DNA from 2 places in the Methyloversatilis sp. XJ19-13 genome. Region 2 is predicted to be linked to the other one. Evidence: riboswitches for the same ligand, from Rfam matches in the RefSeq annotation. Region 2 holds a riboswitch; the other holds the start of a gene.
The links. Region 2 has a riboswitch for cyclic di-GMP ahead of NMQ14_RS03810 (DUF1631 domain-containing protein). Riboswitches for the same ligand answer to the same signal wherever they lie in the genome.

Region 1: linked by a shared signal. The riboswitch ahead of NMQ14_RS16770 (zinc-dependent metalloprotease) and the one ahead of NMQ14_RS03810 (DUF1631 domain-containing protein) in region 2 are both predicted to bind cyclic di-GMP.

What each region holds. Positions count from the first base shown of each region.
Region 1 is NZ_JANINH010000017.1:319-10,969, forward strand. It holds partial or broken gene NMQ14_RS16755 (phosphomethylpyrimidine synthase ThiC) at 1-200, shown strand, start outside; gene NMQ14_RS16760 (PEP-CTERM sorting domain-containing protein) at 759-1,736, shown strand; gene NMQ14_RS16765 (MarR family winged helix-turn-helix transcriptional regulator) at 1,805-2,326, opposite strand; cyclic di-GMP riboswitch class I at 2,473-2,562, shown strand; gene NMQ14_RS16770 (zinc-dependent metalloprotease) at 2,776-5,151, shown strand; gene proC (pyrroline-5-carboxylate reductase) at 5,257-6,069, shown strand; gene NMQ14_RS16780 (YggT family protein) at 6,124-6,690, shown strand; gene NMQ14_RS16785 (dihydroorotase) at 6,909-8,207, opposite strand; gene NMQ14_RS16790 (aspartate carbamoyltransferase catalytic subunit) at 8,254-9,222, opposite strand; gene pyrR (bifunctional pyr operon transcriptional regulator/uracil phosphoribosyltransferase PyrR) at 9,225-9,716, opposite strand; gene ruvX (Holliday junction resolvase RuvX) at 9,703-10,149, opposite strand; gene NMQ14_RS16805 (YqgE/AlgH family protein) at 10,142-10,651, opposite strand, start outside.
Region 2 is NZ_JANINH010000002.1:266,910-277,560, forward strand. It holds gene NMQ14_RS03795 (hypothetical protein) at 261-995, shown strand; gene thrC (threonine synthase) at 1,088-2,521, shown strand; gene NMQ14_RS03805 (HDOD domain-containing protein) at 2,636-3,493, shown strand; cyclic di-GMP riboswitch class I at 3,636-3,726, shown strand; gene NMQ14_RS03810 (DUF1631 domain-containing protein) at 3,814-6,189, shown strand; gene NMQ14_RS03815 (hypothetical protein) at 6,203-6,535, opposite strand; gene NMQ14_RS03820 (DUF3106 domain-containing protein) at 6,691-7,206, shown strand; gene NMQ14_RS03825 (sigma-70 family RNA polymerase sigma factor) at 7,227-7,820, shown strand; gene NMQ14_RS03830 (hypothetical protein) at 7,813-8,115, shown strand; gene NMQ14_RS03835 (hydrolase) at 8,184-8,726, shown strand; gene NMQ14_RS03840 (alpha-hydroxy acid oxidase) at 8,723-9,763, opposite strand; gene NMQ14_RS03845 (Fe2+-dependent dioxygenase) at 9,766-10,449, opposite strand; gene NMQ14_RS03850 (hypothetical protein) at 10,462-10,651, opposite strand, start outside.

The DNA of each region.
Region 1 (10,651 bases), on a different contig from region 2:
CGCTGCCCCAGCACGGCGCCAAGCTCGCCCACTTCTGTTCCATGTGCGGGCCGCACTTCTGCAGCATGAAGATCACCCAGGACGTACGCGACTACGCCGCCGCCCAGGGCATCAGCAATGAGGCCGCGCTCACCCAGGGCATGGCAACGAAGTCCATCGAGTTCGTCAAGCAGGGCGCCGAGGTGTACAGGAAGGTGTAAGGCGCGCGGCTCTGCGGCCAGCGACCTGCCGCGGCTAGCGTAGGTGCGGCCCGCAGGGCTGCACCTGTGGGAGGTTGCTGTGGGAGCGGCGGCCTCGCCGCGATGCGAGCGCTGATCATCGACCATCGCTGCACCGATCGCGGCGAGGCCGCCGCTCCCACAGGCCGCCGCTGCCACAGGAGTCACTCCCACATGACGTCAGTCCGGCCGTCTCGCCGCAACTTCCATTGCGCTAACGATGTGTCGGTTTTTTTTACACATCGCGCTCATCAAGCCAGTTCAGCACGCCCGCGCAGGAAGATCACAGCCGACGCTGTTCGACGCCCATTTCGAACACCCTACGACTCTGGCATTCCTCACACATGCGTCAACGCGATAACCCATTCTCGCCACACGAGATTCCTGCGCTGCCGCGTTGATCCCGGTACTCGAGCACTTGACGGTCAGGGCCTGCCGAACCGTGGCGGCGAAATCCTTTCCGTACGAAGGAATGCCGCTTGCTACCGGGCTCTCCGGGCGAAAACGTTCATCGCCGTTCAGATCCGGAGATCACCAATAATGAGAAAACGGGGTTGTCAGTTCCTCGCGCTTGCGCTGTCCTGTAGCAGCTTTGCTGCTGTCGCGGCCGACCAGCTTGTGTGGTCGGAAACCTTTCAGCGGTTCACGCCGACGTTCGCCGCTGTCGGTTCGATCAATACGGCATCCGTACCCGGCGGCACGTCCAGCGCGCTGGTGACCGACCCGACCCGCGTCAAGGGGCCGAATGGCGTCGAGTTCGTCGGCGGACGCATCTGGTGGCCCGACCAGCAGCTGTACCGCGTCGTGTCGGCGCTGCCCGACGGTTCGGATCTGAAGTCATACAACATTTCCGGCGCCTACGACGTCGATGTGCAGGGCGGACTGCTCTATGTGACGCGGCAGAACTCGGGCGATATCCTGACACTCGACCCGTCGCTGCAATTCCCGCCCGCCAATGTATTCAAAAGCGGGCTGACGTCACCGTTTGCGATCGATGTGACGGCAGACAGCGTGTTCTGGAGCCAGGTCGGGTCGTCAAACCGCCTGATGCGTTCGGATCTCGACGGCTCCAACGTGCAGACGCTGCTGACCGGCCTGAACTCGTATGACTTCGAAGTCACCGCCAGCCACATCTACCTGACGACGACCGATGGCTTCGTGAAGCGCAGCAACCTCGACGGCAGCGACCTCACCACGCTGGCCAGCGGGCTGGGCTTCCTCAATGGCATCGACGTCACCGACGACACGATTTACGTGTCGGCGCTGCAGGCCCCGTTCACGACACCGCAAGGCAACACCACATTGGGCGCCGGTCGCATCCTCAGCATGACGCTGGATGGCAGTGGTGTGGTGGAAGTGATCCGGGCGCAGCAGGATTTCGATCCCAATCTGCCGTTCAGCCCGTCGCAGGTGCGCGGTGTGGCGGTGCTCGCAGTGCCCGAGCCGTCGTCTTACGCAATGCTGCTGGCGGGACTGGCGCTGACCGGTGTCGCGGCGCGGCGGTTGCGGCGGCATTGAATAAGTCTGCCGAAATAAAAAGGGGTCGCGAATGCGGCCCCTTTTCATTCATGCGGTGGCCGGCGTGCTCAGTCGCCGGCCACCGCATCGAGGTGGCGCGTCAGCGCCGAGCGCACGTCCTGCAATGCGGAAACCAGTTCGGACAGTTCGCGCGCCGAGCAGCCGGTGGCCGGGCCGAGCACGACAGGAATCTCACGGGCGCGCCGGCACGTGTCGTGGCCGGCTTCGGTCAAGCTCAGTTCCACCAGTCGTTCGTCGGCCGTCGACCGGCGACGGGTGATCAGCCCTGCGCTTTCCATGCGCTTGAGCAGCGGCGTCAAGGTACCTGAGTCGAGGAACAGCTGTTCGCCCAGCGCCGACACGCTCAGCGGCCGGTCGGCGTCGCCGAGTGCGAGCAACACGAGGTATTGCGGGTAAGTCAGGCCGATCTCGTTCAGCAGCGGCTTGAAGGCCTTGGTCATCGTCAGCGACGACGAATACAGCGTGAAACACAGCTGCGCCGTCACCGGCGTGGGGTGTGTCGTTTCGGAGATTGCGTCAGAGGCGGCATCTGAACCGGAAAAGCGGGATTGGCGGGGTTTCTGAGGCATCTTTCAATCGTATCAGCAAACAAATGGCCGCCTGCCGGGTTGTCGCGTCCGTGCAGACGTTGGTGCGCGCGGCCGGTTGTGCGACGACACAGTTGTTGTCGAAGTTCCGGTCAAGACACCTTCCGGCAGGCCGAAAACATCTCTGAATCTGAAAAAGGCAAGCCCGCGCGAAAGCCGGGTACGCAAAGTTACCGGTCTAATCCGTGTTCACACGGGATGACAGCGGGACCGCCAATCATCATCCGCCCCGTCCCCTGACGTGGCGGGCATGCGCGGGCTGCACCGGTAACACCCTGTCACCGGTCTGGAGTGTGTCCGCCATGGTTAGTCGTCGTTTCTCCGCAACAGTCTCTTTCCGCCGCGCTCGCACGGCGCCGTCGCGCCTAGCTCTGGCATGTGCCCTCGCGCTCTCCGCCTGGTCTGCCTGCGCCGCGACGCCTGCAGTCCTCATGCAAGCGCCTGTACTGGATGCCGTTGCCGATGCCGTGCCGGAAGGCGGCATGTGGCCGGTTCGTCTTGACCTCGCGCGACTGCGCGCTGCGCGCAGTGGCGAAATACTGCACTTTGCACTGCCCGACGGTACAAGGCTCGACGTGGTATTCGACTCGACCATCGACCAGCCCGATGGCGTGCAGTGGATCGGCCATCTTGCGGCCGGCCGGCAGTTTCCGGTTCGTCTGCGCCTTGATGGCGCGCTCGCCTCGGGCGTCATCCGTACGCCGGATGGCGGCTATGTGCTGGGTCATGTGGACGGGAGGCAGCTGGTCGGTGCTGACCTTGCGGCGCAGGCCGATCCGGTGACCGTCGAGAGCTTGCCGGCGATGTTCGCCCCGTCTGTCGCCGTCCTCGATGAAGCGCGCGGTACCGCGCGCAGCGCCGACGAACCGGAACTGCGAAAGCCGGCCGACGCAGCCCATCCGGTCACGGTCGATCTGGTCGCCATGTCGGCGCTGGAGCCCGGCGCCGACATGGCCTTGTCGATTCCGGACCACGGCGACTATCGCGTGGCCTATGACCGCACTGAACCGGGCGATACCGACAGCACGACCTGGGTCGGTCACCTGAAGGATTACGGCCCGGAGTTCCGCGTCATCATTACATCGGGTCCGAACGGCAGCGTCGGCAACATCCTGACGCCGTCCGGCGAAATCCTGCTGGTCAGCGACGGCGGCTCGCAGTGGCTGGTCGATCCGCAGCGCTCCGGTCTGTCGCAACTGGAGCCGGACCACGCCGATGCAGTGGGTGAAGTCGTTGCCGGTGGCCCGATGGAGGCCGAAGGCGCTGCCGGGGGCGGGCCGACCGCCGCCGCCAGCAGCACCACGACCGCCAGCAGCGCCACCACCCCGACAACCCAAGCGTCGGCCAGTGCCACCACGGTGGATGTGCTGGTGCTCTACACGGCCGGCTTCAAGACACGCAACGGCAGTCTGTGGGCGACCCGCATCGCGCAACTGATCGCGTTGTCGAACCAGGCTTACATCGACAGCGGCGTTGCCATGCGCGTCCGTCTGGTAGGCAGCGAACTGGTCGGCGAACCGGATACCACCTCGAATACGAATGCGTTGAGCGCCCTGGCGCGCGGTACGGGCAATTTCTCCGGCGTACCGGCGCTACGCAAGAAGTACGGCGCCGATCTGGTCACCCTGGTACGTCCGTTCAACATGAATGCGCAAGGCGGCAATTGCGGCGTCGGCTACATCGGCGGCTACAACGGCGCACCGGTTTCGGCCTACGCCGCCTACGGCTATTCGGTGGTCAGCGACGGCCGTGATGTCGCCGGCACCGGCTATTACTGCACTGATTACACCTTCACGCACGAGCTCGGCCACAACATGGGCCTGATGCACGACCGCGACACGGTTGCGCGGCAGGGTGGCGGCAAGGGCAGCCACGACTACGCCTTCGGCTTCGGGCGCAACGGCAGCTTTGGCTCGGTCATGAGCTACATCTCGCCGGTGATCGGGCGCTTTTCCAACCCTGACCAGAAAAACTGCGGCGGCAGCTTTGCGTGCGGTACACCAGTCGGTACGCCAAACAGTGCGCACAATACGCTGGCACTGAACAACAGTCGCGGAGCGATCGCCGCCTTCAGTCCGACCATGGTGGCCGGTACCTTCCAGATATCGGGCACGATTTCCAGCGTCGGCAAGCCGGTGGCCGGCGTCGCGCTGAGCGCCAGCAACGGTGGCAACTGCACGCCCAGCGGCAGCACCGGCGCCTGGGCCTGCGTGGTGCCGCAGAACTGGAGCGGCGTCATCACCCCGAACGTGCCGGCCGGCCGTGCAACGCCGGGCAACTTCAGTTTCAGCAAGATCAGCGCGGCGCAGACCGGCCGCAACTTCGTGCTGCCGGGACAGACCATCAGCGGCACCATCACTCAAGCAGGCAAGGCGCTACCCAACGCCGCAGTCACTGCCGGCAATGGCGTCTCGTGCAGCGCGACCGATTCCGGCGGCACTTATCGCTGCACGGTTCCATGGGGCTGGAGCGGCACGGTCACGCCCGCCATGCCGGCCGGGGCTGTCACACCGGCCTCGCGAGCGGTCAGCGCGGTGAAGACGACGCAAAACGGATTGAATTTCGTCGTTACCACAGTGCAGATCAGCGGGACGGTGACGCGCGCCGGCAAGCCGGTTGCCAAGCTCGTCATGCTCGGGAGCAGCGGCGCAAGCTGCAGCGCAATTGCCGCGAACGGCAGCTATGCCTGTACCGTACCAAAGGGCTGGAGCGGCATCATCCTGCCCTCGGCCGCAGCGAACCCACCTTATCTGTCGGTGACTGCCGTGAAGGCTGCGCAGCCGGGTCGCAACTTCGCGCTGCGCTGATCACGCTGGCGGGCGACAAAGGTCGTTCCGCCCATCCGCCCGCTGCGGTTACCATATTGTCCTTCGGCCCGCTTTTTGCGGGCCGCGACCTTTGACGGGGTGGGCATGCAGATCACTTTCATCGGCGGCGGCAATATGGCCAGTGCGCTGATCGGCGGCTGGGTCAGACGCGGTGGCGATGCGGCGGGTATCTGCGTGGTCGAACCGCAGGCTGCGTCACGCGCGCGCTTGGCCAGTGACTTCTGCGTCCGGGCGATCGAAACGCCGGACGCCGCCGCGCTGCGCTGCGACCTGATCGTGCTGGCGGTCAAGCCGCAGCAGATGCGCGAGGCGTGCGCCGGGCTCGCGCCAGCGCTCGACCACCAGACCGTGCTGAGCATCGCGGCGGGCCTGCGCGCGGCCGACCTGTCACGCTGGCTCGGCGGCTACACACGCATCGTGCGCGCCATGCCGAACACGCCGGCACTGATCGGTCAGGGCGTGACCGGCCTGTACGCCGACGCCGCAGTCAGCGACAGCGAGCGCGCGCAGGCGGAACAGGTGCTGGCCGCCGTCGGCAGCACGGTGTGGGTGGCGGAGGAACGCCTGATCGACGCCGTGACCGCCCTGTCGGGCAGTGGTCCGGCCTATGTATTCCACTTCATCGAAGCCATGGTGCGCGGCGGCGAGGCGCTCGGCCTGAGCGCCGATCAGGCGCACCGGCTCGCGGTCGCCACCTTCACCGGCGCCGCCGCGCTGGCGGCGCAAAGCCCGGAATCGCCCGGCACCCTGCGCGAACGCGTCACGTCCAAGGGCGGCACGACCGAAGCGGCGCTGAAGTCGATGGCCGCCGACGGTGTGGCAGACTCGATCGTGCGCGCACTCGCCGCGGCAGCGGCACGCGGCGCCGAGATGGGTGACCAGCTGGGTGCGCAATAGGCGCCGACCGCGGCCCGATCCTCTTTCCTTGCTGAATCACCTCACCACGAATCCATGCTGACCGACCTGATCCTGCTCGTCCTGAACGCCGTCGCCGGCTTCGTCACCACATTGCTGCTCGCCCGTTTCTACATGCAGTGGGCGCGTGTCAGCTTCCGCAACCAGCTGGGCCAGTTCGTCATCCAGACGACAGACTGGGCTGTACTGCCGGCGCGCAAGGTGATTCCCGCAGTGTTCGGCCTCGACATGGCGACCTTCGTCGTGGCCTGGCTGCTGCAGGTCGCGCTGCTGCTGCTGGCGGCCACGCTGCAAGGCGGCCTCGGTGCAGACAACCTGATTCCGCTGATCTTCCTGCGCGGGCTGTTCGAAGTGGCGCGCCTGTCGGTGTGGTTCCTGATCATCGCGCTGCTCATTTCGGCGGTGCTGAGCTGGGTGTCGCCGGGCAACCCTCTGGGCAGCATCCTGGGCGCCCTGACGCGGCCCTTCCTGCAGCCGATCCAGCGCGTCATGCCACCGATCGCCAACGTCGACCTGTCACCGCTGGTGCTCATCCTGCTGCTGCAGATCGTGCTCTACCTGATCGATGCGGCGTCGCGGCAGATCTTCGCACTGGTCATGTAACGCGGGCGAGCCCCGGCGGCATTCCACCGGGGCTTGGGCACAGCGGGGTTCGTTGGGCATCGCTGCGCTCACCCCAACCTACGGGGCAGCAAGCAGGTAGGTTGGGTGCAGCGATGCCAGCCGGGCAACCGCAGCACGTCGACCGTAGGTTGGGGTGAGCGCAGCGATGCCCAACAGCAGGCCTTCGATCATGCACTTCGGGCGGCGCCTGGCCGCCTCTACCTGGCGGCCTTGTCGTTCGCGGGCGTCTCGTACACCACCTGACCCGACACCAGCGTCGCGCACACCTTGCCCAGCAGCTCCCGACCGATGAACGGCGTGTTGCGGCCCTGACTGCGCAGCGTCGCGCGGCTGATCATGACGGGTGCGTCGGGGTCGAAGATGCACACGTCGGCGGCGCTGCCGATGCGCAGGTGTCCGGCGTCCAGCCCGAGCACGCGCGCGGCATCCGACGTGATGCGGGCGAGCGCCAGCCGCAGCGGCAGCTGCATTTCGCGCGCCCAAGACAGCGTGAGCGGCAGCAGCAGTTCCAGCCCGGTGGTGCCCGGTTCGGCTTCGGCGAACGGCACCTGCTTGGCGTCGTCATCGACCGGCGTGTGATCGGAACACAGTGCGTCGATGCGGCCGTCGGCCAGCGCGGCGCGCAGTGCCTCGCGGTCGAACTGCGCGCGCAGCGGCGGAATGGTGCGGCACTGCGGATCGAAGTAGCCGATGTCGACATCGCACAGGTGCAGCGAGTGGATGGCGACGTCGCAGCTCACCTTCAGCCCGTCGAGCCGTGCCTGGTCGATCAGCATCAGCCCGGCCCGGCTGGAAATGCGCGCCAGATGCAGGCGGCAGCCGGTGGCGCGGGCCAGTTGCAGCATCTGGCCGATGGCCAGCGTTTCGGCGAGTATCGGTATGCCGGTCAGGCCGAGCCGCGCGGCCACCTCGCCTTCGTGCGCGACGCCATCGGACGACAGGTGCAGATCGGTCGGCTGCAGCCATACGGTGTAGCCGAAGGTGGCGGCGTACTGCATGGCGCGGAACAGCACCTGCGTGTCGGCCACCGGCACATTGGCCTGGCTGAACGCAATGCAGCCGGCGTCGAACAGCTCGCCCATTTCGGTCAGCCGCTCGCCTTTCAGACCCATGGTCAGCGCACCGTGCGGATACACATGCGCGAGGTTGAGCATGCGTGCGCGGTGCTTCAACATTTCCACCAGCCCCGGCTCGTCCAGCACCGGGTCGGTGTCCGGCGGGCAGGCCAGACTGGTGATGCCGCCGGCGACCGCGGCGGCCATTTCTGATTCCAGCGTGGCGCGGTACTCCAGCCCCGGCTCGCGCAGCCGCGCACACAGGTCGATCAGGCCCGGCGCGACGATGCATCCCGCTGCGTCGATGACGCGGTTGGCGTGAAAGCCGTCCGGCGCGTCGCCCAGCGCCACCACCTTGCCGGCGGCGATGTACAGGTCGGTTGGCGCATCGATGTCCTGCGCCGGGTCGATCAGGTGACCGCCCTTGATGTGGATCTTCATGCGTTGACTCCGGCGGAGGTCTGTCGAAATGAGTCGAGGGGTGCCATCACGCTTCAACAGACCCCAGCATCGCCATGACGGCCATCCGCACGGCGATGCCGAAAGTGACCTGCGGCAGGATGACGGCCTGCCGACCGTCGGCCACTGCCGAGTCGATTTCGACGCCGCGGTTCATCGGCCCCGGGTGCAGCACGATGGCGTCCGGCTTGGCCAGCGCCAGCTTTTCCTGCGTCAGGCCGAAGAACTTGAAATATTCCTGCGGGCTGGGCAGCAGCGAGCCCTGCATGCGTTCGTTCTGCAGCCGCAGCATCATCACGACATCGACGCCGCGCAGACCTTCGGCCATGTCGTGGAAGACGCGACAGCCGAGCCGGTCGATGTCGGCCGGCAGCAGCGTTTTCGGCGCGATGGCGCGCAGGTCGGGCACGCCCAGCGTGGTCAGGGCGTGGATCTGGCTGCGCGCCACGCGCGAATGCAGGATGTCGCCGACGACCGCCACCGACAATTGCGTGAAGTCGCGCTTGTAGTGGCGGATGGTGTACATGTCGAGCAGGCCCTGCGTCGGGTGCGCGTGCCGCCCGTCGCCGGCGTTGATGACGTGGATGTGGTCGCGGCCGGTCGCTTCCAAGTGCTGGGCGATCAGGTAGGGCGCGCCGCTGGAGGCGTGGCGCACGACGAACATGTCGGCCTGCATCGCGGCGAGGTTGTCCACCGTGTCGAGCAGGGTTTCGCCCTTGTTGGTCGAACTGGTCGCGATGTTCAGGTTGATCACATCGGCCGACAGGCGCTTGGCGGCGATTTCGAAGGTGGTGCGGGTGCGCGTGCTGTTCTCGAAAAACAGGTTGAACACGCTTTTGCCGCGCAGCAGCGGCAGCTTCTTCACCTCGCGCTCGGCCACCACCGTGAACGGCTCGGCCGTATCGAGAATGCGCGTGATGACATCGCGCGGCAGGCCTTCCGTGGTCAGCAGGTGCTGCAGTTCGCCGTGCCGGTTCAGTTGCGGGTTGCGCGCCATGGTCAGCTCCCGGTCAGTCGCAGCGAGAGGGTGTCGCCGTCCTGCGCCAGTTTCACGCGCTGTCCGGGCGGCAGGTCGAGCGTCGCGGCGCAGTAGGTCGGCGCCACCGGCAGTTCGCGCCCGCCGCGATCGACCAGCACGGCCAGTTCGACCCGCAGCGGACGGCCGTAATCGAACAGTTCGTTCAGCGCGGCGCGTACCGTGCGGCCGGTGTGCAGCACGTCGTCGACCAGTATCAGGTGCCGGCCTTCGACCTCGAAGGGCAGCGCCGACGAGCGGGTGTCGCGCGCCAGACCGCGCTTGGCGTAGTCGTCGCGGTAGAAGCTCACGTCGAGCGAGCCGATCGGCTGGGCCAGTCCCAGCAGGGCGTGCAGTCGTTGCGCCAGCCATACGCCGCCGGTGTGCAGGCCGACCAGCGCCGTATCGGCGCCGACCCGCGAGCGAATCTGGTCGGCCAGCACGACCAGCAGGTGTTCTGCGTCAGGCAGTGACATCGAAATAGTCCTTGAGGATGAGCTGGGCCGCGTGTGCGTCCAGTTTCTGCTTGCGGCTGCGCCAGTCGCGCACGCCGCCTTCGTCGCGCAGCTGGGTGTCCGCTTCGGCCGAGGTGTAGCGCTCGTCCTGCAGCACGACCGGCAGGCGGTAGCGCCCTTCGAGCTGGCGTGCAAAGCGTTCGGCGCGCGCCGTCATGTCGTGCGGCACGCCGTCGGGCGACAGTGGCAGACCGACCACCAGCGTGACCGGCTTCCATTCGTCCAGCAGTCGACCGACGGCCGACCAGCGGGCGTCGTTGGTTTCGGCATCGAAGGTGAGCAGCGGACTGGCGCTGCGCAGTTCGCATTCGCCCACGGCAACGCCGATGCGTTTTTCGCCGAAGTCGAACGCCAGCACGGTACCGCGCGCAGGAAGACCACCCGGTTCAGGCATGCCCGGCCACGTCGGACAGCGACGCGAAATCGACGCCGAGCAGCTGCATCGCGGCGACCAGACGTTCTTCCGGCGGCAGGTCGAAGATGATGCCGCTGTCGGCGCGCACCGTGAGCCAGGCGTTCTGCGCCATTTCCCATTCGATCTGACCCGCCTGCCAGCCCGCATAGCCGAGCGTGACCAGCACGTCGTCCGGCTCGATTTCGCTGCCCAGTGCCTGCAGCACGTCGCGCGACGAGGTCAGACCCAGCCCGTTGCCGACATCGATGGTGGATTGCCATTCGCCGACCGGGCGATGAAGCACGAAGCCGCGGTCGGTCTGCACCGGGCCGCCGAAATAGACGGGCTGGCCCTGGAAACGCGGCGATTCGAGCGTGAGCTCAATGCGCTCGAACAGGTCTTCGAGCGACATGTCGATCGGCCGGTTGACGATGACGCCGAGCGCGCCCTGATCGTTGTGCTCGCACACCAGCGTGAGCGTGCGGGCGAAGTTCTTGTCGGC
Region 2 (10,651 bases):
ACGCGCTATGAAAGTGGCTGCTAGCTCGAAACTGATGAATTTTCTGAAAGTGCCCAAGGATCGGGAGCAACTTCGCCAGGCCATGCAATCGGTGACCTCGGGCCGTGAGCCGGATGAGGTAACAATAGAGCTTAGTAAAGGCAAGGTTCGAATCTCTGTGGTCCCGATTCGTACGGTGCGGGGTGGTGACTAAGGATCTGTCAGCCCACCCAATTCAACGTGGCAACACGGCAGCGGAATGTGCTTGCTGAGCACTGCTTATGAATATCGCGCTACCGACAGTTATCTTGTTTCTACTTCTACTTCCAGGTTTTATACTGCAGGCGGAATTCAGACGACCTGAACGTACCGTACTTGACACCCTTCCATTTAGCCGGTCGATCACTAACGCTATATTGCTGGCCTTCGTTCTGAATGGGTTGGGAAGTGTATCCGTCGAAATTTTCACACCTTGGATTGTGCGGGTCGATGACTTGCTGTTATTGATGTCGGGTGACCGCGCAGTTGGCTACGCCGATGCGGTGACCAGGGTGGCTTCTCACCGTAATGCGATAGCTGCTTATTTCCTGATTCTATACTTTGCGGCTTTTCTCGTCGGCCGCGCACTGCGCGGCGCAATCACTCACTTCCGTCTAGACCGGGACGGTACAATACTTTCACGTTGGTTTCGTTTTGATACACCGTGGTATTACCTGTTGAATGGTTACGATGCCGATACGCCACCGGATGGGGTTTTGGTTGCGGCAGTGGTTGAAGTTGGAGGGAGTGCCCAGCTTTATTTAGGGCGCCTCGTAGAGTTTTTCCTGAACCCAGATGGTTCAATTGACCGGCTTGTTCTTGAGGATGTGTCGCGTCGAGAAATATCGCAGGACGCGAGCGAGACCTTCGACCAGAAAAATCGATTTTATCCCATCAGGGGCGATTATTTTGTAATATGGGCATCAGAAATGAGAACCCTTAATGTGCATTATCTGCGACTTGAAGAAGTTTCTTGACCAAGACTTCAGGGGAGAGAAAGTCTGTGGCCACTAGATTTTTATTATTTTTCAGATTGGTTTGCAGCCACTTCCGATATCAGTAAATATCAATGTATTACGTATCCACCCGCGGCCTCGCGCCGCAGAAGCGCTTCACCGACATCCTGCTGGGCGGACTGATGGAGGATGGCGGTCTCGCCATGCCTGTGCACTACCCGACGTTCACACCGGCCGAGCTCGGGTCCATGCGCGGCATGGATTACCGCCAGCTGGCCTTCGCGGTGCTGTCGCGCTTCGCCGACGACCTGCCGTCCGACGACCTGCGCACGCTGATCGAACGCACCTATCGGCCCGAGGTTTACTGCAACACCGTGTCGGGCTCCGACGCCCGCGACATCACGCCGCTGTACACGCTGGAACCCGACCTGCATCTGCTCGAACTGTCGAACGGCCCGACGCTGGCGTTCAAGGACATGGCGATGCAGTTGCTCGGCAACCTGTTCGAGTATGCACTGGCGAAAAATGGTGCCGAGCTGAACATCTTCGGCGCCACGTCGGGCGATACCGGTTCGAGCGCCGAATACGCAATGCGCGGCAAGCGCGGCATCCGCGTGTTCATGCTCAGTCCGCACGGCAAGATGAGCCGCTTCCAGAGCGCCCAGATGTTCAGTCTCCAGGACCCGAACATCTTCAATATCGCGGTGCGCGGTGTGTTCGACGACTGCCAGGACATGGTGAAGGCGGTATCGAACGACCTCGATTTCAAGGCGAAGTACCGCATCGGCACCGTCAATTCGATCAACTGGGCGCGCGTGTCGGCGCAGGTTGTCTACTATTTCAAGGCGTACTTCGCCGCGACGCAGCGCGATGACCAGCAGGTGAGCTTCACCGTGCCGTCCGGCAACTTCGGCAATGTGTGCGCCGGTCACATCGCCCGCATGATGGGCCTGCCGATCCGGCATCTGGTGGTGGCCACGAACGAAAACGACGTCCTCGACGAGTTTTTCCGCACCGGCGTCTATCGGCCGCGCGGCAATGCGGAAACGCTGCACACCACGAGCCCGTCGATGGATATTTCCAAGGCGAGCAATTTCGAGCGCTTCATCTTCGATCTCACCGGTCGCGACACCGGGCAGGTGAGGGCGATGTGGGGCGAAGTCGATCGCGGCCGCCCGTTCGATCTGTCGGGCACCGGGCTGTTCGGCAAGGTCGCGTCCGAGTACGGCTTCCAGTCCGGTTCGAGCAACCATGCCCATCGTGTCGCCACGATGCGGCTGGCGCATCAGCGCTGGGGGCGCGCCATCGACACGCATACCGCCGACGGCCTGAAGGTGGCGCTGGAGCGGCGCGAAGCCGGTGTGCCGATGGTGGTGCTCGAAACTGCACTGCCGGCCAAGTTCTCGGAAACCGTGGTCGAAGCACTGGGCTGCGAGCCGGTCCGCCCGCACGGCATGGAGCACCTCGAATCGTTGCCGCAGCGCTACGAGGTGATGGGTACCGACGTGGCCGCAATGAAGGCCTTCATTGCCCGCAACACTGGATAATCGGCAGGCAGGCAGCAGCGCGGGCGGAATCGGGGATCAAGTCCGAACCGCACGCTGCCGTATACACAGGCATCGAACCACATGCGCACCGCGGTGCGTCACGGAGAACATGTCATGGGTGAGCCGGTGAATTCATCGCTTGAGGCACTGCAGCGGCTTTCAGCCGAACTTGAATCGGGCGACATCGTCTTCCCGACCAGCATTGATGTGTCGCTTCGCATCCGGCAGGCGCTTGAAAATCCCGATATCAACGTCAATGAGGTGTGCCGGCTGGTTGGCGCCGAGCCGGTGCTCAGCGCGAAGGCGCTGCGCCTCGCCAATTCGGTCGCCTACAACCGCAGCGGCAACGAAATAACGGACGTCCGCACCGCGGTGACGCGCGTCGGTACCGAGCCGATCCGCATGCTCACGATGTCGCTCATCGTCCGCCAGATGGTCGATGCGCGCGCCGACGAACGTCTGCGCGTCCTGACGCACGACCTGTGGCGGCACACCATCCACGTTTCGGCGCTGAGCTACGTGATCGCGCGTCGCCTTTCGCGGCTGAACGCCGATACGGCCATGTTCGCCGGTCTGGTCCATGAGATCGGCCAGTTCTACCTGCTGGCCCGCGCATCGGCCTTTCCTGCGCTGCTGCAGCGCGAAGCCGAACTGGGTGGGCTGATGTTCAGTTTCAGCCAGAGCGTCGGCCGCGCGGTGCTCGAATCGCTCAAGGTACCGGAGCAGGTCATCGCAGCCGTCGATGCACCGTCGTTCGAAGGTGCCGTCGTGCCGCCCCGTTCGCTGGGTGATGTGCTGTTCCTTGCCGAGAGCATGGCGGCATTTCCGAATCCGTTCACCACGCTGTCGCCGGAAGAAGACGGTCTGCTCGCCGACGCGGCGACCTCGGACATCGACAACGAAACGCTGGAAGCGGTGGTTGCGGAATCGAAGGAAGAGATCGATTCCATCATCGCCACATTGCAGATTTGAGAGCTTGGATCTGTTCTCGTTTGATGGGTGCGTCGCGTTGCCCAGCGATGCGCCGACTGTAAAAGTGATGTACGAATCAAATTCTTGCAGACCCTAAAGTCGGGCGCAGCGCAGTCGTTAAATGATGTGACGACATATTGAAGCTGAACCAGGGCAAACCCACCGAAAGGTGGCGACGCAAAGTTTCCGGTCTACCGGGTGCCCCGGCGCCCCACGACAGCGGGGCCGCCGCGAAGCTGTACCCCGCCTCGCGTCCGGTCCTGACTTTGCGCCCCGTTTCAGCCTTTACCGACCGCCGTGCGCGGCCGCAAAGGTGAATCATGAGCGCTGTACCCCTGCCGAAACAGACTGCCGTACCGCCCGAACGAGGGCGGGTGATCAGCGACTGCCGCGATTTCACGATCCGGCGCCTGCGTGATTCGCTGCGCGGCATGCTCGAAAAGATCGAAGAAGATCTGGTCGCCCGGGCCGAGGCGGAACTCGATCGCGACCAGCGCAACCTCTACATGTTCACCTGCGGCAAGGCCCGCCAGCAGTGGGCCGGCATCGAACAAACGTTCATCGACCACCTGACTCGCTATTTCGACGCGCGCGTACGCGGCGAGCCGGTCGAATCGTCACGCTCAGCGGTACCGACTTCACTTGACGAACTCAGCCTGGTGGGCGAAGACGACCTGACTCAGGATCTGGCTGTCCATGAACTCACCCGCAAGCTGAAGGAACACTGCGACGAGGAGCTGTTCGGCGTCGAACAGCGTCTGGGTTCACTGCTCGGCAAGTCAGACCCGACCGATCAGGACAATCCGCTCGGCACCGAAGGCGTCGCCAAGGCGCTGCGCGCTGCGTGCGAAGAGGTCGATGCCAGCGTGCAGATGCGGCTGGTGCTGCTGCAGTCGCTCGAATCGCAGATTTCACGCGAACTTTCAAAGCTTTACCAGGACCTCAACGTACGACTGCAGCGGCAGAACGTCCTGCCGGGACTGCGTCGCGGCTTCCGCCGCAACGTCGGAGCACGCGCCGGCGTGGCGGGCGTACCGCCCATGCAGGGCAATGGCGCAGCCGGCGATCCGGCGGGAATGGTCAGCGGTGGTTTTGCGCAGTCTGTAAGCGGGCAGGGTGGCTTTCCTTCGACAGGCGGCGCCCAGGACGCAGGCTTCACCGCATCGATGCCCGGCTTCGGCATGTCGTCCGTGAGTGGCGGCTTCGGCGAGCAAGCTGCGTTTGGCGCTGCTGCGGACGCTGACGGCGATATCTACGCCATGCTGTCGCAACTGGTCCAGGGCCAGATGGCGGCACAGGGCATTACGCTGCCGCCGATCGGCGCAGCCGGAGCAAACCCGGCCGGGCTGGCGTCGCCCTTCGTGTTCGAGGCGCTCAGCGCACTTCAGTCCGACGCCGACCTTTCTGTGCCGGCCGCTGCGTCCTTCAACCTCGGCATTCCGCCCAATCTGCTGCGCAATTTCCGTACCTCCGAACTGGGCCGCCATCTCGGGCAGTTCGATGCGATCACGGTCGACATCGTCGCCATGCTGTTCGACCTCATCTTCGACGACGCCGATATCGCCGATCCGATCAAGGCGCTGGTCGGCCGGCTGCAGATTCCGCTGGTCAAGGTGGCCATGCTGGACCGCAGCTTCTTCTCCAGCAAGGCGCATCCGGCGCGCCGACTGCTCGACCTGATTTCCAACTCGATGATGCGCTGGGGGCGCGACGTCGGTCACGAAGACCCCCTTTACATCAAGCTGGCGGAAATCGTCGACCGCATCCTGCGAGATTTCGATCGCGATCTGAGCCTGTTCGAGGCCTGCAGCGAAGACCTGCGCGCCTTCGTCACCGAACTGGAAGCAGACGAGACGCAACGTGCGGAAGCCGCGGCGCTGATCGCCAGTGCGCGCGAGCAGGAACGACTGCGCCGCGAAGATGCGCGGCGAGCCGCCGACGACGAAATTGATGACCGGTTGCGCAAGCCGCTGCCCGGTGTGGTGCAAAGTCTGCTCGATGGCGTGTGGCGGCGGCTGCTGCGCAAGCATGTCGATACCGGTCCGGATGCGGCCGTTGATTACCAGCAGGCGCTCGCCACCATCGACGAACTGATCTGGAGCGTACAGGCCAAGGCCGATGCGGACGAACGCCGCGCCCTCGTGGTGGCGCTGCCCGGTTTGCTGCGCCGCCTCAACCAGGGCTTCGACCTGGCAGGCGCCCATCCTGCCGACAAGCTGATGCTGCTCAACGGCCTGTTCGACCTGCACGCACAGTGGCTCAAACCCGGTGCGGTGACAGCTCCACCGGCAGTTGAACAGTGGGTACCCGAGGCCTACTCCGCGAATGACGATGTGCCGGCACCGGAAGTGGTCAGCGAGCATGTCGAGCAGGACGGCCTGGAGCTCAATGACATTTCATTGAACCTGCCGTCACCACTCGACATCCAGGAGCAGGACCGTGTGTTCGAACTCAAGCGCGGCGACTGGATCGAGTTTCGCCAGGTTGACGGCAGTTTCGTACGCATGCGCCTGAACTGGGTCAGCCCGCAACGCGGCATTTACCTGTTCACCAATCCCGGTTCGACGCGGGCCACCTCGATCGCACCTGACGCGCTGGCGCTGCAACTGGCGAACGGCGAAGCACGCGTGGTCGACAATCAGCCGATGTTCGACCGGGCGGTCAGCCAGGCGCTCGGCCAGCAGCGCGCGCATTAAGGGCTGCTGACCGTCAGCGACGCAGCTGACGATCATGCTTCTGATGCCGGATGCTGGCATTGGCGCGATCCTGCATGCGTTCCATCCTGACGGCTTCCTTGTGATCGATCGCGCCATCGGCCATTGCCCGGCTGTCCACGCGATCGATATGCGCCTGCTGATGTTCCAGCCGGGCGGCTTCGTGCGCGGTGACCGCCCCCTTTTCGATTCCGCGGTCGATCCGCGTTTCCTGTCTGTCCTGCCGGTTGTCGATGCGGGTTTCCATGCGATCGGACAGCGTGGGCTGAGCGAGTGCCACGGTGCTGAAGGCAAGGGCGAGCAGGGCGGCGAGCGGAAGGGCTTTCATGGTGGTCTCCGGAAGATCAGCGGCGTGCGAATGCATCGCCTGCATCGCTTGAACGCTGCGCGCCCGCAGGTCCTTACGTCGCCCGTATGTAAGCGGATGCAAGGTTTTGCGGCGGCCCCGGATGTCGCGTAAGAATCCGTCGTCCCGCGCGTTCAATGCTGGTGACCGTGATGCCTGGAACCAACTTGTTCACACTCTCCTCCGACGACGCCATGGGCCGGCCGTACCTCCCGATTCCGATCCTGCTCCTGATCGTGTGCGTGCTCGCGTTCGGGATCCTGTCGGGCAGCGCACAGGCCGCGCTGCCCGAAGTACCCGACCCGCAGACCTGGAGCACCCTGCCGGCCGCCGAGCGCGATGCGCGTGCCGGCGCCCTGCGCGAGAAGCTGCGTGCCGCCACGCCGGACGAGCGCCGGAAGTTTCGCGAACGTCTGCGCGAACGCCTGTCGGCGTTGCCGCCGGAGCAGCGGCGCGAAATCGCTGACCGGCTGCGCGAAGACTGGAAAGCCATGAGTGACGCCGATCGGGATCGCCTGCGTGCCGAGCGACGGGAATACATCCGCTCCTTGTCGGCAGAAGAACGCGAGGCCCTGCTGCGCGAGCGGCGCGAACTGCTGGACCGCATGAAACCTGAAGAGCGTCGCCGATGGCAGCGCGAGATCGGACGCTAGACCTGTGGCCGCAGACATCCGTGGCTGCTGAATTCGGCCTGCCGGCACTCGATGGCCTGCTGCCGCGCGCCTGGCGCAGTGACGCTGCGTTGCTGCAGCAGGCGCATGCGGGGACGCGGGCCGCCTCCGAGGAACTGGTGCGACGCCTGCTGCCACGGGCCCATGCACTTGCGTGGCGGCTGACCGGCAACAGGGCGGACGCGGAGGATGTCGTGCAGGAGGCATTCTGTCGTCTGTGGCAGCACGCGCCGCGCTTCGAGCCCCGCGCTTCGGTGTCGACCTGGTTCCTGACCATCGTGCGCAATCTGTGCATGGACCGCTTCCGCCGCGAGGTGGAGCGCGCAGACCCATCCGTGCTCGACGATCTGGTTGATCCGGCAGCCACACCGGAGCAGCACTGGCTGGCGGGCGTACGCAGCGCGCGACTGCACGAGGCCCTCGAGCGGCTGCCGGCGCGCCAGCGCAGCGCGCTGATGATGTGGGCGTGGGAAGAATGCGACATCGCGGCCATTGCACACGAACTGGGGCTGGCAGAAAATGCGGTCCATCAACTGTTGTTCCGGGCCCGGACCCGGCTCAAGACCCTGCTGTCAGGAGGGGACGCACATGACTGAACCACTGCCGGGTGTCACACCGGATGCCGCGTCGGGCCCGTTCGCAGACGATGCGCTGCGCAGTGCGCTGCGCGAAATGCCCGAACCGACGCCGTCACACGACCTGCAGCAACGGCTGCTTGCCGGTGCACCACATCGCCGCCCGCGCGTGCTGCGTGGCTGGATGACCGGGCTGGTGCTGTGTTCCATGCTGGCCGCGGTCGCGCTCGGCGTGATCGAATACCGTGCCTGGCAGACCACTGAAGAACTGGCCCGGCTGGACGAGCTGTCGGTGGCGTCCATGCTGCTGCTCTGAGCCGGGCGATGCCGGCTGTCATCAAGGGCTGTTAAGCTCTTGTGCAACAAGGATGGACGGAGTGTTCGATGCTGATTGACCGCCACGGATCGTCGCTGCTGCTGATCGACATGCAGGAGCGCCTGTTGCCCGCGATGGATGACGCTGAACGCCTGCTCGACAATGTCGTCTGGATGGTGCGCATCGCGCAACGCCTGTCGGTTCCGGTTTCAATCTGCGAGCAGAATCCGAAAGGTCTGGGTGCGACGGTGCGGGCGCTGCGCGACCTCGTACCGGCTCAGTCCATCGCGCCCAAGATGCACTTTTCATGCGTCACCGATGGCTGCCTGGACACGATGACAGGGCTGCTGCGGCCGCAGGTCGTGATCTGCGGCATCGAAGCGCATATCTGCGTGCTGCAGAGTGCGCTGGACCTGCAGTCCAGCGGCAAGCAGGTGTTCGTCGCCGCCGATTGCATCGCGTCACGCGACCCGTCCAACCGCCTGGTGGCCATCGACCGCATGCGTCAGCACGGCGTAATCGTGGTGTCGCGCGAAATGGTGGCATTCGAATGGCTGGGTGCGGCTGGCTCGGACGAGTTCCGCGAAATCAGCCGGACTTTCCTGCGCTAGGGTCTGCCGGGGCGGATAGCTGCCACGCTGGCATGGCCGCACAGCGCCATGCTCTGTTCCAGTTCGTCGCGCAACAGGCGAATGACGTGCGCAACACCGAGCGCACCGTTGCCGGCCAGCCCCCAGATGCACGGTCGCCCGATCAGTACCGCATGCGCGCCCGCCGCCAGTGCGCGATGCACGTCGATGCCATTGTCGATGCCACTGTCGAGCAGCACCGGCACACCGGGCCCGACGGCGCTCACGACGGCCGGCAGCGCCGCCAGGCTGGCCGGTGCCCCGGGCAGCACGCGTCCGCCGTGGTTGGACACGACAATGCCGTCACAGCCCCGACGCACCGCTTGCACTGCGTCGTCCGGGTGGAGCACGCCCTTGAGCAGCAGGGGCAGCGACGTGCGTTCGCGCAGCCAGTCCAGATCGTCCCAGGTCGGTGCCTGCGCCATCCAGCCGTCGAACACCTGACTCTGGCCGTCGGCGATGGCGACCGGGCGCGCAGGTGCATCGAGATTGACTGCGCCGACCTGCACCGGCAGCGCCAGCGCGGTCTGCTTCACCGGCGCATCGACCGTGAACACCAGCGCGCGGGCGCCGGAAGCGATGGCGCGATCGAGCAACCGGCGTGTCGCTTCTCGGCTGCCTTGCCAGTAAAGCTGGAACCACGGCGCGCGCTCTGCGGCACGTGCGATGGCGTCGAATGGCCGACTGGCCAGCGAGCTGATGATCATCTGCCCGTCCTGCGCATTCGCTGCCATGGCACTCGCCTGTTCGCCATCCGGGTGATACAGGCGCTGATAGGCGATCGGGGCGAGCAGCATCGGATGGCCGAGCACCTCGCCGAACAGTTCGATGCGGGTATGGCCACCGCGCACATCGGTCAGCGGGCGCGGCGTCAGCGGCGCAGCGTCGAACGCTGCGCGGTTGGCGCGCCCGCACGGCGTTTCGCGGCCGTCGTCGAGGTAGTGCCAGAGTTCAGGGTGCAGGCGTGTGCGCGCCAGCTCGCGATAATCGCCGATGGAACGCGGCGCAGGGATGGTCACGTTCAGGTGTCACCCCAGCGGCGCAGCAGGTTGTGATAGACACCGGTCAATCTGACCATGGATGGCGTTTCACCCAACTGCTGGCGCAGCGCCAGCAATTCCATGTCGAGATCGAACAGCAGGCGTCGCTGTTCGGCGTCCCGCACCAGACTCTGGATGAACATGAAGCAGCCGATGCGCTCACCGCGCGTCACCGGCTGTACCTGATGCACCGACGACGACGGATAAACGACCAGACTGCCGGCCGGCAGCTTCACTTCATGACGGCCGTAGGTGTCTTCGATCACCAGTTCGCCACCGTCGTAATCGGCCGGATCTGACAGGAAAAGCGTTGCCGATATGTCGGCACGCACATAGCCGCTGCCATCGGGCAGTGCGCGCATCGAATTGTCGATGTGCGCACCGTAGCGGTCGGCATCGTCGGCGTAGCGGTTGAAGCAGGGTGGCACGATGCGGTGTGGCAGCACTGCGGTGAAAAACATCGGCGAACGGTTCAGTGCCGCCAGTACGATGCGCCGCAACTCCGGCAGCAGCGGCGCATCTTCGGCGATCTGCTGGTTGTTCTTGACGGTGACGGCCTGCGTGCCGGCGGTGGCCGCACCGCTCGACCACTCGGCACGGTCGAGCAGCGCGCGCACCAGGGCGACTTCATCGTTCGCCAGCAGATCGTCTATCGTCAGCAGCATGGGCAGCAAGGATCAGAAAGAATGGTTGCCCGGTAGCGCGCCCGCTCGGCCGGCTCCCGGAATGCGTTGGCCGCTGGCCGCATCGCACGACCCGCAGTCGTCGAAAACGACCTCGAGGACTGTGCCGGCACTGCTGGCGCTGGTGTTCTTCCGGGTATCGACATATTGCACGCCGCCACCGTCACTCGGTTCATGGGGCAGC